3 regions of the Streptomyces sp. NPDC007856 genome follow, and region 1 is predicted to be linked to each of the others. Evidence: riboswitches for the same ligand, from Rfam matches in the RefSeq annotation. Region 1 holds a riboswitch; each other region holds the start of a gene.

Evidence for each region. Region 1 has a riboswitch for thiamine pyrophosphate ahead of thiC (phosphomethylpyrimidine synthase ThiC). Riboswitches for the same ligand answer to the same signal wherever they lie in the genome.
Region 2: it holds a riboswitch for thiamine pyrophosphate, as region 1 does, so the genes downstream of both, ACFYOH_RS22200 (thiamine ABC transporter substrate binding subunit) here and thiC (phosphomethylpyrimidine synthase ThiC) in region 1, are expected to answer to the same signal.
Region 3: it holds a riboswitch for thiamine pyrophosphate, as region 1 does, so the genes downstream of both, thiO (glycine oxidase ThiO) here and thiC (phosphomethylpyrimidine synthase ThiC) in region 1, are expected to answer to the same signal.

What each region holds. Positions count from the first base shown of each region.
Region 1 is NZ_JBIAEC010000003.1:202,985-207,685, forward strand. It holds gene ACFYOH_RS08985 (hypothetical protein) at 1-806, shown strand, start outside; gene thiC (phosphomethylpyrimidine synthase ThiC) at 1,002-2,804, opposite strand; TPP riboswitch at 2,797-2,974, opposite strand; gene ACFYOH_RS08995 (YibE/F family protein) at 3,046-4,551, shown strand; gene ACFYOH_RS09000 (SsgA family sporulation/cell division regulator) at 4,682-4,701, opposite strand, start outside.
Region 2 is NZ_JBIAEC010000009.1:132,135-136,835, forward strand. It holds gene ACFYOH_RS22195 (ABC transporter permease) at 1-938, opposite strand, end outside; gene ACFYOH_RS22200 (thiamine ABC transporter substrate binding subunit) at 986-2,071, opposite strand; TPP riboswitch at 2,154-2,262, opposite strand; gene rlmN (23S rRNA (adenine(2503)-C(2))-methyltransferase RlmN) at 2,288-3,394, opposite strand; gene ACFYOH_RS22210 (hypothetical protein) at 3,507-3,713, opposite strand; gene ACFYOH_RS22215 (YceI family protein) at 3,967-4,623, shown strand; gene ACFYOH_RS22220 (SRPBCC family protein) at 4,645-4,701, opposite strand, start outside.
Region 3 is NZ_JBIAEC010000002.1:256,239-260,939, forward strand. It holds gene ACFYOH_RS05575 (NAD(P)/FAD-dependent oxidoreductase) at 127-1,386, opposite strand; gene ACFYOH_RS05580 (hypothetical protein) at 1,419-1,769, opposite strand; TPP riboswitch at 1,823-1,934, shown strand; gene thiO (glycine oxidase ThiO) at 1,932-3,104, shown strand; gene thiS (sulfur carrier protein ThiS) at 3,101-3,319, shown strand; gene ACFYOH_RS05595 (thiazole synthase) at 3,323-4,117, shown strand; gene pknB (Stk1 family PASTA domain-containing Ser/Thr kinase) at 4,241-4,701, shown strand, end outside.

The sequences.
Region 1 (4,701 bases):
GGCTCCTCGATGAGGCGCTGCGCTCCGCACCACGGCGACCGGAACTGGCCGCTGTCGGACAGCGGCTCAATCCCGAACAACTGCGCACCATGGCGCTCGACGCCACCGCACTGATAACGGCCGCCGCCGCGGCCGAATACCAGCACTTTGTGAAGATCCGCCAGGAACTGCGCCAGCCGGCGATGACCCCCTCGGCCTCCGGTGACTCCGCTCCCGCGGACCGGAGTTCGGCCACCACCGAGATCGTGACCACCTTGGGCGAGGCGGCCGAGAGCACCGGCGCGGGCGCCGTCGCGGTCATCGCCGTACTGGCTCCCGTCCTCTCCGGAACCGCCGCGGTGATCTTCCTGCTCTTCGGCTACATCCTGAGGACACTGAGCCCCGGACAGGCCTTCGCCCAGACCATGCTCACCGCCGGCTGGGTGTTCGGCGCGGTCACCGCGGCCACGGTCCTCGTCGCCGCCGTCGGCCTGCTCCTCACCGCCCTGCGCAACGGCAACTCGCCGCAGGCCCAGGCACTGGACGCGGCGCACCGGGAACTGGACAGCGCCAGAGAGGCCTGGCGGGACGCCCTGCTGGAGCGCGGCATCCTGCCGTTCCTCACGGAGGCGCTCGCCGAGCCCCGACCGGCCGCCCCCGTGCACCGCACGACCCCGCCCGCCCCCCGCGGCCGTATGCCCCGCCTGGGGTACGACCGCCCCGGTTTCAGCAGCCCCGACGACGGCACGCAGTCGGGCCGGCCGAGCTTCACCAGCCCGGACTACACGAGCCCCGACTTCGGCGGCCCGGAGCACCAGCCCGAGTAACCCCACCGGCAGCCCGGCCACGGCTCGCGCCCCGAGCGACGTGGGCCCGACCGGGCGGCCCACCGGTGCGCCACCGCCGACCTCTGGAGGGCCGTGGCTCCGGTGGACGCAGCACTGACCGGACGCCAAGCGGAGTCCGCGCCTCACGTGGTGCCTCACGGCGGCTCGGAAACGCGGACCGCTTGCTCCTGGCCCTCAGTCCGCGATCGGCAGATACACCCGGTTCCCCGCCTCGGCGAACTCCTTCGACTTCTGGAGCATCCCCGCGGCGATCTCCTCCTGTGACGCACCCTCGGCCGCCGCACCACCGAACCGCTCTGTGATGGTTTGACTGATCTTCATGCTGCAGAACTTCGGCCCGCACATGGAGCAGAAGTGGGCGGTCTTGGCGGGCTCGGCCGGCAGGGTCTCGTCGTGGAACTCCCGTGCCGTGTCCGGGTCCAGGGCGAGGTTGAACTGGTCCTCCCAACGGAACTCGAAGCGGGCGTCGGACAGTGCGTCGTCCCACTCCTGGGCGCCCGGGTGCCCCTTGGCCAGGTCGGCCGCATGCGCGGCGATCTTGTAGGTGATGACGCCGGTCTTGACGTCGTCACGGTTGGGCAGGCCCAGGTGCTCCTTGGGCGTGACGTAGCAGAGCATCGCGGTGCCCCACCAGGCGATCATCGCGGCGCCGATACCGGAGGTGATGTGGTCGTACGCCGGCGCGATGTCCGTGGTCAGCGGGCCGAGCGTATAGAACGGAGCTTCATCGCAGATCTCCTGCTGAAGGTCGATGTTCTCCTTGATCTTGTGCATCGGGACGTGTCCCGGGCCCTCGATCATCGTCTGTACGTTGAAACGCCTGGCGATCCGGTTGAGTTCCCCGAGCGTCCTCAACTCCGCGAACTGCGCCTCGTCGTTGGCGTCCGCGATCGACCCCGGCCGGAGGCCGTCGCCCAGCGAGTACGTGACGTCGTAGGCGGCGAGGATCTCGCAGAGTTCCTCGAAGTTCTCGTACAGGAACGACTCCTTGTGGTGCGCCAGGCACCACGCGGCCATGATCGAGCCGCCGCGCGAGACGATTCCCGTCTTGCGGTTGGCGGTGAGCGGCACGTACGGCAGCCGGACGCCCGCGTGGACGGTCATGTAGTCCACGCCCTGCTCGGCCTGCTCGATGACCGTGTCCTTGTAGATCTCCCAGGTCAGTTCCTCGGCCTTGCCGTCGACCTTCTCCAGGGCCTGGTAGAGCGGCACCGTGCCGATGGGGACGGGGGAGTTGCGCAGCACCCACTCGCGCGTGGTGTGGATGTTGCGGCCGGTGGACAGGTCCATGACCGTGTCGGCGCCCCAGCGGGTCGCCCAGGTCATCTTCTCCACCTCCTCCTCGATGGAGGAGGTCACCGCCGAGTTGCCGATGTTGGCGTTGACCTTCACCAGGAACCGCTTGCCGATGATCATCGGCTCGATCTCCGGGTGGTTGACGTTGGCCGGCAGCACCGCCCGACCCGCCGCGATCTCCTCGCGGACCACCTCCGGGGAAACGTTCTCCCGGATGGCCACGTACTCCATCTCCGGGGTGATCTCACCCCGGCGGGCGTACGCGAGCTGCGTCACCGCCTCGCCGCCGCGGCCCCGGCGCGGCTGGCGCGGCCGTCCGGGGAAGACCGCGTCCAGGTTGCGCAGCCCGCCGCGCGGCGAGGTGTGCTTGATCCCGTCGTCCTCGGGACGGACGGGACGGCCCGCGTACTCCTCGGTGTCACCGCGGGCGATGATCCAGTTCTCCCGCAACGGCGGCAGGCCCCTGCGGACATCGGTGTCGACGAGCGGATCGGTGTACGGGCCCGATGTGTCGTACAGCGTGACCGACTGCCCGTTGGTGAGGTGCACCTGACGGACCGGCACGCGCAGATCGGGGCGCGAACCCTCGACGTACGCCTTGTGCCATCCGGTGGACTTCCCGGCCTCCTGGGACTTCTCGTCCTGGACGGAGGCAGGCGTGCGTGCGTCCTTGTTGGTCATGAGACCTACTCCCTACGCCGGCATTACCCGGTAACAGGTTCGGCGGTCGACGCAGCGGTTTCCGTCTGGCGGCATTCCGTGCGGAACATCACTTGTTCCACGTGAAACATCGCGTGTACGGAGGTCAGCGCCCTCTCAGCCCGGTGCTCCGAGCTCCCGCGTGTGCAAAGGTGCCTCCACGCTAGCGTCATATGTGGCGCGGTGAACAGTGGGCCCCTGCCGTTGTTGCGATGATCGGGCGGTGACCAGGATGCAGCAGTACCCATATCGGCCGCCCGAGCCGCACCGCTCACCGGCCTCAGGGCAGGGTCACGACCACGCCCCCGAGCAAGAGGGCAGCCGGGACGACGGCCGTGGTCATGGCCACCGGCAGGCACACGGTCACGGCCACAGGCAGAGCCATGGGCACGACCGTGAGCACGACCACGGGCAGGACCATGGCCATGGGCACGGCCACAGCCACAGCCATGGGCCCGCCGCCCCGGTCTCCAAGCACCTGCGCAAGGTCATCGCCGCGATCCTGGTCCCCTTCACCGTGGCGGTCGTCGTCGGCCTGGTGGTGCTCTGGCCCGGGGGAGCCCCGCCCCATAAACGCAGCGGCGTCGGCTTCGACCGGGAGACCCAGCAGGCCACGGTCACCAAGGTCGTCGAGGTGAGCTGCAAGTCGGTGAACGCCGCCGGTGGCGCCCTCACCGGTGACACCTCCACCGCCTCGGGCACCTCGGCGGATCAGGGGGCGAAGGGAAGCTGCAAGAAGGCGACCGTCCGGGTCGACACCGGTAAGGACCGGGGCCGCACGTTCATCGAGATCGTGCAGCCGGACCAGAGCCGGCAGCTGCACCAGGGCGAGCAGGTGGTGGCCGCCTACGAGCCCTCGGCGCCGAAGGACCTGCAGTACTCGGTGACCGATGTGAACCGGAAGTTCCCGATGACGCTGCTCGCGGGCATCTTCGCGCTCGCCGTCGTGGTGGTCGGCAGGCTGCGTGGCGTGATGGCACTCGTCGCCCTGGCCGTGAGCTTCCTGGTGCTGACCCAGTTCATCCTGCCCGCGATCCTCCAGGGTTCGAACCCGCTGCTCGTGGCGGTCGTCGGGGCGAGCACCATCATGCTGCTCGCCCTGTACATGTGCCACGGCCTGTCGGCCCGCACCTCGGTGGCGGTGCTCGGCACCCTTGCCTCGCTGCTGCTGATCGGCTTCCTCGGATCGCAGTTCATCGGCTGGGCCGAACTCACCGGCAACACGGACGACAGCACCGGCCTGATCCACGGTCTGTATCCGTCGATCGACATGAGCGGTCTGCTGCTGGCCGGTGTCATCATCGGCTCGCTCGGCGTCCTGGACGACGTGACCGTGACGCAGACGTCGGCCGTCTGGGAGCTGCACGAGGCCAACCCGACGATGGGCTGGCGCGGGCTGTACCGGGCCGGCATCCGGATCGGCCGCGACCACATCGCCTCCGTGGTCAACACCCTCGTCCTCGCCTACGCCGGTGCCGCGCTGCCGTTGCTGCTTCTGTTCTCGATCGCGCAGAGCAGCGTCGGGACCGTGGCCAACAGCGAGTTGGTGGCCGAGGAGATCGTGCGCACGCTGGTGGGCTCGATCGGTCTGGTCGCCTCGGTCCCGGTCACCACCGCGCTCGCCGCCCTCGTGGTCTCGGCCGACCGCCCCGGCCCGAACATCCCGGCACAGGCAGGGACACAGCCCCTCCCGGCACGCGGCGGCAGGGGGCGGCGCCGGAAGAGGTAGGTCCGCCGGGCCGTCACGCGGGACCGGCGCGCTGGGACGCACGGGCCCGCCCCTTCACCCCAACGCAGAAGCGTTCCTGCACGCCTCCGTGCGGCGCTGCGGAGCATCCGGCGCCCCGTGCCGTAACGCTTCAGCCGGCGCTCTGTTCCT
Region 2 (4,701 bases), on a different contig from region 1:
GTCAGCGCCCGGTAGTAGCCGAGGTCCGGCGCGTCCAGGGAGCGGCGGACCAGGACGGCGAGGGGCAGGACGAGCAGCAGCGCGATGGTGACGAGGACGCCGGCGAGCAGGGCCCACTGCCCTGCGCCGCGCGGGCGGCGGGCGGTCGCCCTCGGGTCGACCAGCCGCAGGGCGGTCTCCCGGCGCCGTACCGTCCAGGCGTGCACGGCGAGGATCGCGCCGACCGCGACGAACTGGACGAGGGTGAGGACAGCGGCCGTGGAAAGATCGAAGACATCGGAGGTCTGCCGGTAGATCTCCACTTCGAGGGTGGAGAAGGTGGGGCCGCCGAGGATCTGGACGACGCCGAAGGAGGTGAAGGTGAACAGGAACACCATCAGCGCGGCGGCGGCCACGGCGGGCGCGAGCGCCGGGAGGGTGACCTTCCGCCAGGCGCCGAGCGGAGACGCGCCGAGCATGCGGGCGGCCTCCTCCTGCCGGGGGTCGAGCTGGGACCACAGCCCGCCGACGGTCCGTACGACGACCGCGTAGTTGAAGAAGACGTGGGCCAGCAGGATCGCCCACACCGTGGTGTCCAGCCGTACGCCCCACAGGTCGTCCAGCAGGCCGCCGTGCCCGACGAGAGCGAGGAACGCGCTGCCGACGACGACGGTCGGCAGCACGAACGGGACCGTGACGACGGCCCGCAGCACCTGCTTGCCCGGGAAGTCGAGCCGGGCGAAGACATGGGCGGCGGGCAGCGCGAGCAGCAGGGTGAGCGCGGTGGACGCGAGCGCCTGCCAGGTGGTGAACCACAGCACGTGCCGGATGTCCGGCTGCGTGACCACGTCCGCGAGCCGCCCGAACTGCCAGACGCCGTCGACCTTCAGCCCGCGCGCGACGATCGCGGCCACGGGCCAGGCGAAGAACAGCGCGAAGAACGCGACGGGCAGGGCCATCAGCCCGAGCCGCGCCGCGCTCCCGCGCCAGTCCCTCCTGCGAGGGGCTACTTCAGTACGAGCGAGGTCCACGACCTGACCCACTGGTCACGGTTGGCGGCGATCTTGCCGGGGGCCATGGTCTCGGGGTGCTCGGCGGCCTTGCCGTACTCGGTGAACTCGGCGGGCACCTTCGCACCGTCGACCACCGGGTAGACGAACATGTTCAGCGGCATGTCCTCCTGGAACTCCTTGGAGACCAGGAAGTCGATGAACGCCTTGGCACCCTTGGGGTTCTGGGCGTTGCTGAGCAGCCCGGCGAACTCGATCTGCCGGAAGCAGGTCCCGTACGACACCCCGGTCGGGGCGGTGCTGGGCCGCTTCTTGGCGTAGATGACCTCGGCGGGCGGCGAGGACGCGTACGACACGACGAGCGGCCGGTCACCGCCGGCCTTCCTGCCCTCCGACGAACCGGAGAACTCCTGGTAGTAGGCCTGCTCCCAGCCGTCGACGACCTTGACGCCGTTGTCCTTGAGCTTCTTCCAGTAGTCCTGCCAGCTGTTGTCGCCGAACTGGGCGGCGCTGCCGAGCAGGAAGCCGAGGCCGGGCGAGGAGGTGGCGGCGTTCTCGGTGACCAGCAGGTTCTTGTACTCGGGCTTGGCGAGGTCGGCGAAGGACTGCGGCGGGGTCAGCCTGTGCTTGCTGAAGTAGGACTTGTCGTAGTTGACGCAGATGTCGCCGTAGTCGATCGGCGTGACCCGGTGCTTGTCCTTGTCGAGCTGGTAGGCGGCGCCGGTCTTGTCGAGGCCCTTGGCGGTGTACGGCTGGAAGAGGCCGTTGTCGAGGGCGCGGGACAGCAGGGTGTTGTCGACGCCGAAGAAGACGTCGCCCTGCGGGTTGTCCTTGGTCAGGATCGCCTTGTTGACGGCCTGCCCGGCGTCGCCGTCCTTGAGGACCTGGACCTTGTACCCGGTCTTCTTCTCGAAGTCCTGGAGCACGTTCTTGGAGACGGCCCACGAGTCATGGCTGACGAGGGTCACGGTCTTGGCGCCTGTGGACGACTTGGCGTGTGCCGACGCGTGCGTCGATCCGCACGCGGACAGCGTGATCAGGCCGAGCCCGACCGCCACGGCCACGAAGGTCTTGTTGTGCACTGGATGTCCTCCTGGGGTTGGCCAGGAAGAGACGCGGCCCTGCCCGGGCCTTTGTGGAAAGGACCCGGGCAGGGCGCAACAGCTCGAGTGATGACCGAACTTCCTACCCAGAATGACCTGGGCGAGGTTCAGAGGGTCTGCGGCCCTGTCCGCCGCACTCTCAGCGCTGTGGCGCTCCCCTGTCGGAATATGAAAATGTGATGGACGGTGGCCAGATTACCGCTCGGTGGCCGCCAGCTGACCACAGGCCCCGTCGATCTCCTGGCCCCGGGTGTCCCGGATGGTGACGGGCACACCATGGGCGGCGATGGCCTCCACGAACGCCTTCTCGTCCTCGGGCCGCGAGGCGGTCCACTTCGAGCCCGGAGTCGGGTTCAGCGGAATGAGGTTGACGTGCACGGGCTTGCCCTTGAGCAGCCGACCCAGCCGGTCCCCTCGCCAGGCCTGGTCATTGATGTCGCGGATGAGCGCGTACTCGATCGACAGCCGGCGCCCGCTCTTCTCGACGTACTCGAACCCGGCGTCCAGCACCTCGCGCACCTTCCAGCGCGTGTTCACCGGGACGAGGGTGTCGCGCAGCTCGTCGTCGGGGGCGTGCAGGGAGATCGCGAGCCGGCACTTGAAGCCCTCGTCGGCGAACCGGTGGATGGCCGGCACGAGCCCGACGGTGGACACGGTGATCCCGCGCTGGGAGAGCCCCAGCCCGTCGGGGGCGGGATCGGTGAGCGCCCTGATGGCACCGACCACGCGCTTGTAGTTGGCGAGCGGCTCCCCCATGCCCATGAAGACGATGTTGGAGAGCCGAGCAGGTCCACCCGGCACCTCGCCGTCCCTCAGCGCCCGCATCCCGTCCACGATCTGGTGGACGATCTCCGCGGTGGACAGATTCCGGTCGAGCCCCGCCTGCCCCGTCGCACAGAACGGGCAGTTCATCCCACACCCCGCCTGCGAGCTGATGCACATGGTGACCCGGTCCGGGTACCGCATCAGCACGGACTCGACGAGGGTCCCGTCGAACAGCCGCCAGAGCGTCTTGCGGGTGGTCCCCTCGTCGGTCGACAGATGCCGGACGACGGTCATCAGCTCGGGGAACAGCGCTTCCTGGAGCTTGGCACGCGATCCGGCGGGGATGTCGGTCCACTGCTCCGGGTCGTGCGCGTACCGCGCGAAGTAGTGCTGCGAGAGCTGCTTGGCGCGGAACGGCTTCTCCCCGATCTCGGCCACCGCGTCCTTGCGCTCGGCGGGCGTGAGATCGGCAAGATGCCGCGGCGGCTTCTGGGCTCCGCGCGGGGCGACGAAAGTGAGTTCTCCGGGCTTAGGCATGGCTGTACCAGTGTCGCAGATCCAATCGGGTGACCTGCGGGTGTCGCCTGCTACGACTACAGGAGGAGGGCTCAGCCGCGCGTGACTGAGCCCTCCTGGTCCGATGCGCCACTCAGAGGCAGGGGACGTTGGCGAAGCCCGGGTAATAGAAGCGCCCGGCCGGACCAGCGCTGTGGATGCAGCGGTCGAGGCTGGGGCTCTGGGGTTTCGGGCTCGCGGTGGCGGCGGTCGCGGTCGGGGCGACGAGTAGGGTCGCCCCCAGGATCATTGCCGCCACCGCCGATTTCTTGCCCGGCAGATGCCTCCGGAACGTCTTCATTGCCGCCCTCCTTCGGGCCGAGACGGGAGCGCCGCGCGGTTCACAGGGCGACGGTTCGGCGCTCGTGATTCCGCCTATCGTCATATGCCGCAGACATGACGTCAATACCCAAATCGGGACACTCGGACTAAAAGGGGATTGCGGTCGGCACGGGACGGTCGCCGTTACTACGACCTGTGAAGTTCTGCCGGGGAACGGTCGGGTTTCCTGATCGGGCCTTGTCCGGCCCACTGCGCTGCCGTAACCACGAGCCATGAACCTTTTCGGCCGCAACTCCTTCCACCGGCGCGCGCAGCAGTCCGCCACGCCCGTGGCGACCGCCGGCCCGGCGGCCGGTGCCACCGGTACCGCCGTTCTTCCCGATCCCGGGCTGGCGGCCCTCACCGGCGAGTGGCTGATCGATCCCGCCCACAGCAGGATCGGGTTCTCCGTGCGGCACGCGATGGTGACGACGGTGCGGGGCGCGTTCACCGAGTACGAGAGCCGTCTGTACTTCGACGGCCGCGAGCCGACCCGCTCCCGGGCCGACATCGTGCTGTACACGGCCAGCGTCGACACGGGTGTCGAGCAGCGCGACGCGCATGTGGTGGGCCGGCAGTTCCTGGACGCCGGGGCGCACCCGCGGATGACCTTCACGAGCACGTCCGTACAGCTCACGGGCGAGGACGTCTACCGCATGACCGGCGATCTCACGATCAAGGACACCACCCGCCCCGTCGACCTGGAACTCACCTACATCGGTCATGTCATCGACGCGTTCGGTGACGAGCGGGTCGGCTTCGACGGCACCACCACCATCAACCGCTCCGACTGGGGACTGACCTACGAGGCCCGGCTGGCCCAGGGCGGGACCATGGTGAGCGAGAAGGTCCGCCTCCAGTTCGACATCGCCGCGATCCGGGCCAGGTGAGCACTCCCCCCGGCTGGCCGGCTAGATCGCGGCGTGCTCCAGCCGCTCCTTGAGCAGCCGCTCGTTCTCCGGGAGTTC
Region 3 (4,701 bases), on a different contig from region 1:
AGGCGCTCCGCCGGTTCGGCCGCGATGTGGTCGGTCCCGGGTTGTGTCGTCCGCCGGGTGCGGGTTCGTCCTGGTTGCTCGTGCCCACGCGGCGGTAGCCGCGTATCAGACACAGCCCCGCGCCCCCTACGGGCGCCGCCCGGAGCCCCCTGACTGGTCGACCGCGGCATCCTTCAGGGGCTTTCCAGGGTCGGCCACGGCCTCCGGGTCCATGGCGCGGCCCGCCTCGATCAGCCGCCGGCCCTGCGCCAGATCACGCGGACGGCCCACCGCCAGCAGGGCCATCAGCCGGTTCTCGTGGAGCCAGCACACCGTCCAGGCCGGGCCGGACGCGTCGCCGCGCCAGACCATGCGGTCGGCGGCGGCGTGGTGGCCGGCGTACTGCACGAAGCGGCCGAACTGCTCGGACCAGAAGTACGGCACCGGGTCGTAGACCGCCGGGGTCTCGCCGAGGATGTTCGCGGCCACCGTGCGCGGGCCCTGGAGGGCGTTGTCCCAGTGGTGGACGAGCAGCCGTTCGCCGTAGCGGGCGGAGGGGAAGGAGGCGCAGTCGCCGACGGCGTACACGTCCTCCACGGAGGTGCGCAGACGGTCGTCGGCGAGGACGTCCCCGTGCGGGCCCAGCTCGACGCCGGAGCCGGCCAGCCAGGCCGTGGCGGGGCGGGCGCCGATGCCGACGACGGCGGCCCCCGCGGGCAGCCGGGTGCCGTCGGCGAGCACCACCGCGCCGGGCTCGATGCGCTCCACGCGCGCGTGGGTGCGCAGTTCCACACCCGCGTCGGCGTACCAGCCGGTCATGGGGGCCGCGACCTCGGGGGGCAGGGCACCGGCGAGCGGATGGTCGGCGGCCTCCACGACGGTCACCGCGCAGCCGGCCTCGCGGGCGGCCGTGGCGAACTCGGCGCCGATCCAGCCGGCGCCGACGACCACGATGTCGTGCTGCCGGGCGAGCACCGGCTTCAGCCGTTCGGCGTCGTCCAGGGTGCGCAGCAGATGCACCCCGGGCACTCCCTCGGTGCCGGGCAGGGTGATCGGCTCGGCGCCGGTGGCGAGGACCAGGACGTCGTACGGCACCGGGCCCGCCTCGGTGTCCAGCTCGTGTTCGGCGGAGCGCAGGGCCAGCACCTCGCAGCCGAGCCGCAGCTCGACGCCGAGGGACTCGAAGTCCACGTCGAAGGCGGAGTCCTCGGCCTTGCCGAGCAGCACGGCCTTCGACAGGGGCGGCCGGTCGTACGGCTGGTGCGGCTCCGCGCCGATCACGGTGACGGGGCCCTTGAAGCCCAGTTCCCGCAGCGCGACCGCGGTCTGCACCCCGGCCATGCCCGCACCGACGACGACCACGCGCCGCCCCGCTGACGTGCCCCCTTGCGCTGTCTGCTCGCTCACCCGATCACCATAGACACGTGACAACGCGTCAGTCAGCGGGCGTGCCCGGTGACCTCTTCCACAACGCTCGTACCGGCGCCCGCCTGGGACTCCCACTCCCAGGTCTCCTCCAGCCGCACCCGCCCGTCCGGCAGCTCCACGACCGTGGAGACACAGTGCCCCGAGGAGGTCGTCCCGTCGGTCTTCAGCTGGACGTAGCGGAAGTCCAGCCGGTCACCCTCCCGGGTGCCGACCAGATGACCGCGTACGACATCGCCGCCCGCGTACTCGGCCCAGATCCCGCCGTCCTCCTCGTGGTACGCGAACCGGGTGCGGGTACCCACCTGACCTGGGGCTTGGTCCGCCACGGGGGCGAGGATCAGTCCGTCGAGCGACCGGGTCATCGGCAGGGGCTCCCTTACGGGTGACGAGGGGGGCGGGCTAGGGTGGCCACCGTACAAGCACTCGCGGGAGCCCGGACGCACCGGGCTGAGAGGGAGGCTGGCGGCCTCCGACCGTACGAACCTGATCCGGGTCATGCCGGCGAAGGGAGGGGCTGGGCGCCCATGTCGTCACGTACGTCCGATACGTCCGACGTCCTTGTCCTGGGGGGCGGAATCATCGGCCTGGTCACGGCCTGGCGCGCGGCGCAGCGCGGGCTCGCGACGGCCGTGGTGGACCCCGAGCCCGGGGGCGGGGCCGCGCGGGTCGCGGCCGGGATGCTGGCCGCGGTCACCGAACTGCACTACGGCGAGGAGAAACTGCTCGCCCTGAACCTGGAATCGGCCCGGCGCTACCCGGACTTCGCGGCCGAGCTGACCGAGCTGACCGGCCACGACCTCGGCTACCGCCGCTGCGGCACCCTCGCGGTCGCCCTCGACGCCGATGACCGCGCCCATCTGCGTGAACTGCACGCGCTGCAGCAGCGCTCCGGCCTGGACTCGGAGTGGCTGTCCGGGCGGGAGTGCCGGCGCCTGGAGCCGATGCTGGCGCCCGGGGTGCGCGGCGGGCTGCGGGTCGACGGCGACCACCAGATCGACCCGCGGCGGCTCGCGGCGGCGCTGGTGGCCGCGTGCGAGCGGGCCGGCGTGGTGTTCCACCGCGCGTGGGCCGAGCGGCTGGACGTCGTACGGGACCGGGCCGCCGGGGTCACGCTCGCGGACGGCACCGAGTTGCGCGCCGGGCAGGTGGTGCTCGCGGCCGGCAGCATGAGCGGGCGGCTCGCGGGCGTGCCGGAGGCGCTGCTGCCGCCGGTGCGGCCGGTGAAGGGGCAGGTGCTGCGGCTGACGGTGCCGCGCCGGTACGCACCGTTCCTCAGCCGTACCGTACGGGCCGTGGTCCGCGGCAGCCAGGTCTATCTGGTGCCCCGTGAGAACGGCGAACTGGTCGTCGGCGCGACCAGCGAGGAGCTGGGCTGGGACACGACCGTCACCGCGGGCGGGGTGTACGAGCTGCTGCGCGACGCCCATGAGCTGGTGCCGGGCATCACCGAACTGCCGCTCACCGAGACCCGGGCCGGACTGCGCCCCGGCTCCCCCGACAACGCGCCGCTGCTCGGCCCGTCCGGCCTGGAAGGGCTGCTGCTGGCCACCGGGCACTACCGCAACGGGGTGCTGCTCACGCCGGTCACCGGGGATGTGCTGGCCGAGGTACTGGCGAGCGGCCGGCTCCCGGAAGAAGCCCGTCCCTTCACGCCGCAGCGCTTCGGCGCCGCCGTCCTCATGGAGCAGCCCGCATGACCATCTCCCTCACCGTTTCCATCGCTGTCAACGGAGAGCGCCGGGAGATCGCTCCGGGCACCACTCTCGACGCCGTCGTACGGTCGCTGGCCCCGTCGCCCGCCGGGGTGGCCGCCGCCGTCAACGAGACCGTCGTCCCGCGCGCGCAGTGGGCGACCACGGCGCTGGCCGAGGGTGACCGGGTCGAAGTCCTCACCGCGGTCCAGGGAGGCTGAGCCATGGCCGACGATCCCTTGGTCCTGGGGGGTACGACCTTCTCGTCGCGGCTGATCATGGGCACCGGCGGTGCGCCCAGCCTGGAGGTGCTGGAGCGGGCGCTGGTCGCCTCCGGTACGGAGCTGACGACGGTCGCGATGCGGCGGGTGGACCCCTCCGTGCACGGTTCGGTGCTGTCGGTGCTGGAGAGGCTGGGCATCCGGGTGCTGCCGAACACGGCGGGCTGTTTCACGGCGGGCGAGGCCGTGCTGACCGCGCGGCTGGCGCGGGAGGCGCTGGGCACGGACCTGATCAAGCTGGAGGTCATCGCCGACGAGCGGACGCTGCTGCCGGATCCGGTGGAGCTGCTGGAGGCGGCGGAGACGCTGGTCGACGACGGGTTCACGGTGCTGCCGTACACCAATGACGATCCCGTGCTGGCGCGGAAGCTGGAGGACGTGGGATGTGCGGCCGTCATGCCGCTGGGGTCGCCGATCGGGTCCGGGCTCGGGATCCGCAATCCCCACAACTTCCAGCTGATCGTCGAGCACGCGCGTGTGCCGGTGATTCTGGATGCGGGGGCCGGTACGGCGTCCGATGTCGCGCTGGCCATGGAGCTGGGGTGTGCGGGGGTGATGCTCGCCTCCGCGGTGACGCGGGCGCAGGAGCCGGAACTCATGGCGGCGGCGATGCGGCATGCCGTGGAGGGGGGTCGGCTGGCTCGGTTGGCGGGGCGGATTCCGCGGCGGTACCTCGCGCAGGCGTCGTCTCCTGCGGAGGGGTTGGCCCGGCTGGATCCTGAGCGACCGGCGTTCTAGTCGCCGCCGTCGGCGGCCGCGGGTGCGTGTGTGGTGTGGGAAGCGTTACAGGTCAGCTTCAGTACCAGGGCGGAAATGGGCTCGGCCGGGGGTTTGTCGGTCCGTCCTCGTAGACTCCCCTGCGTGGATACGACCCTTCAGGACCCCCTCGTCGGGCAGGTGCTCGACGGCCGTTATCGCGTCGACGCGCGGATCGCGGTCGGCGGGATGGCCACGGTCTACCGGGCCCTGGACACCCGTCTGGACCGTGTGCTCGCGCTGAAGGTGATGCACCCGACGCTCGCGGCCGACGGATCCTTCGTGGAGCGGTTCATCCGGGAGGCGAAGTCCGTCGCCCGGCTGGCGCACCCGAACGTGGTGCAGGTCTTCGACCAGGGGACCGACGGGTCGTACGTGTACCTGGCGATGGAGTACGTCGCCGGGTGCACCCTGCGGGACGTGCTGCGCGAGCGCGGGGCGCTGCAGCCCCGCGCGGCCCTGGACATCCTCGAACCCGTCCTCGCCGCGCTCGGCGCCGCGCACCGGGCCGGGTTCGTGCACCGGGACATGAAGCCCGAGAACGTGCTGATAGGCGACGACGGGAG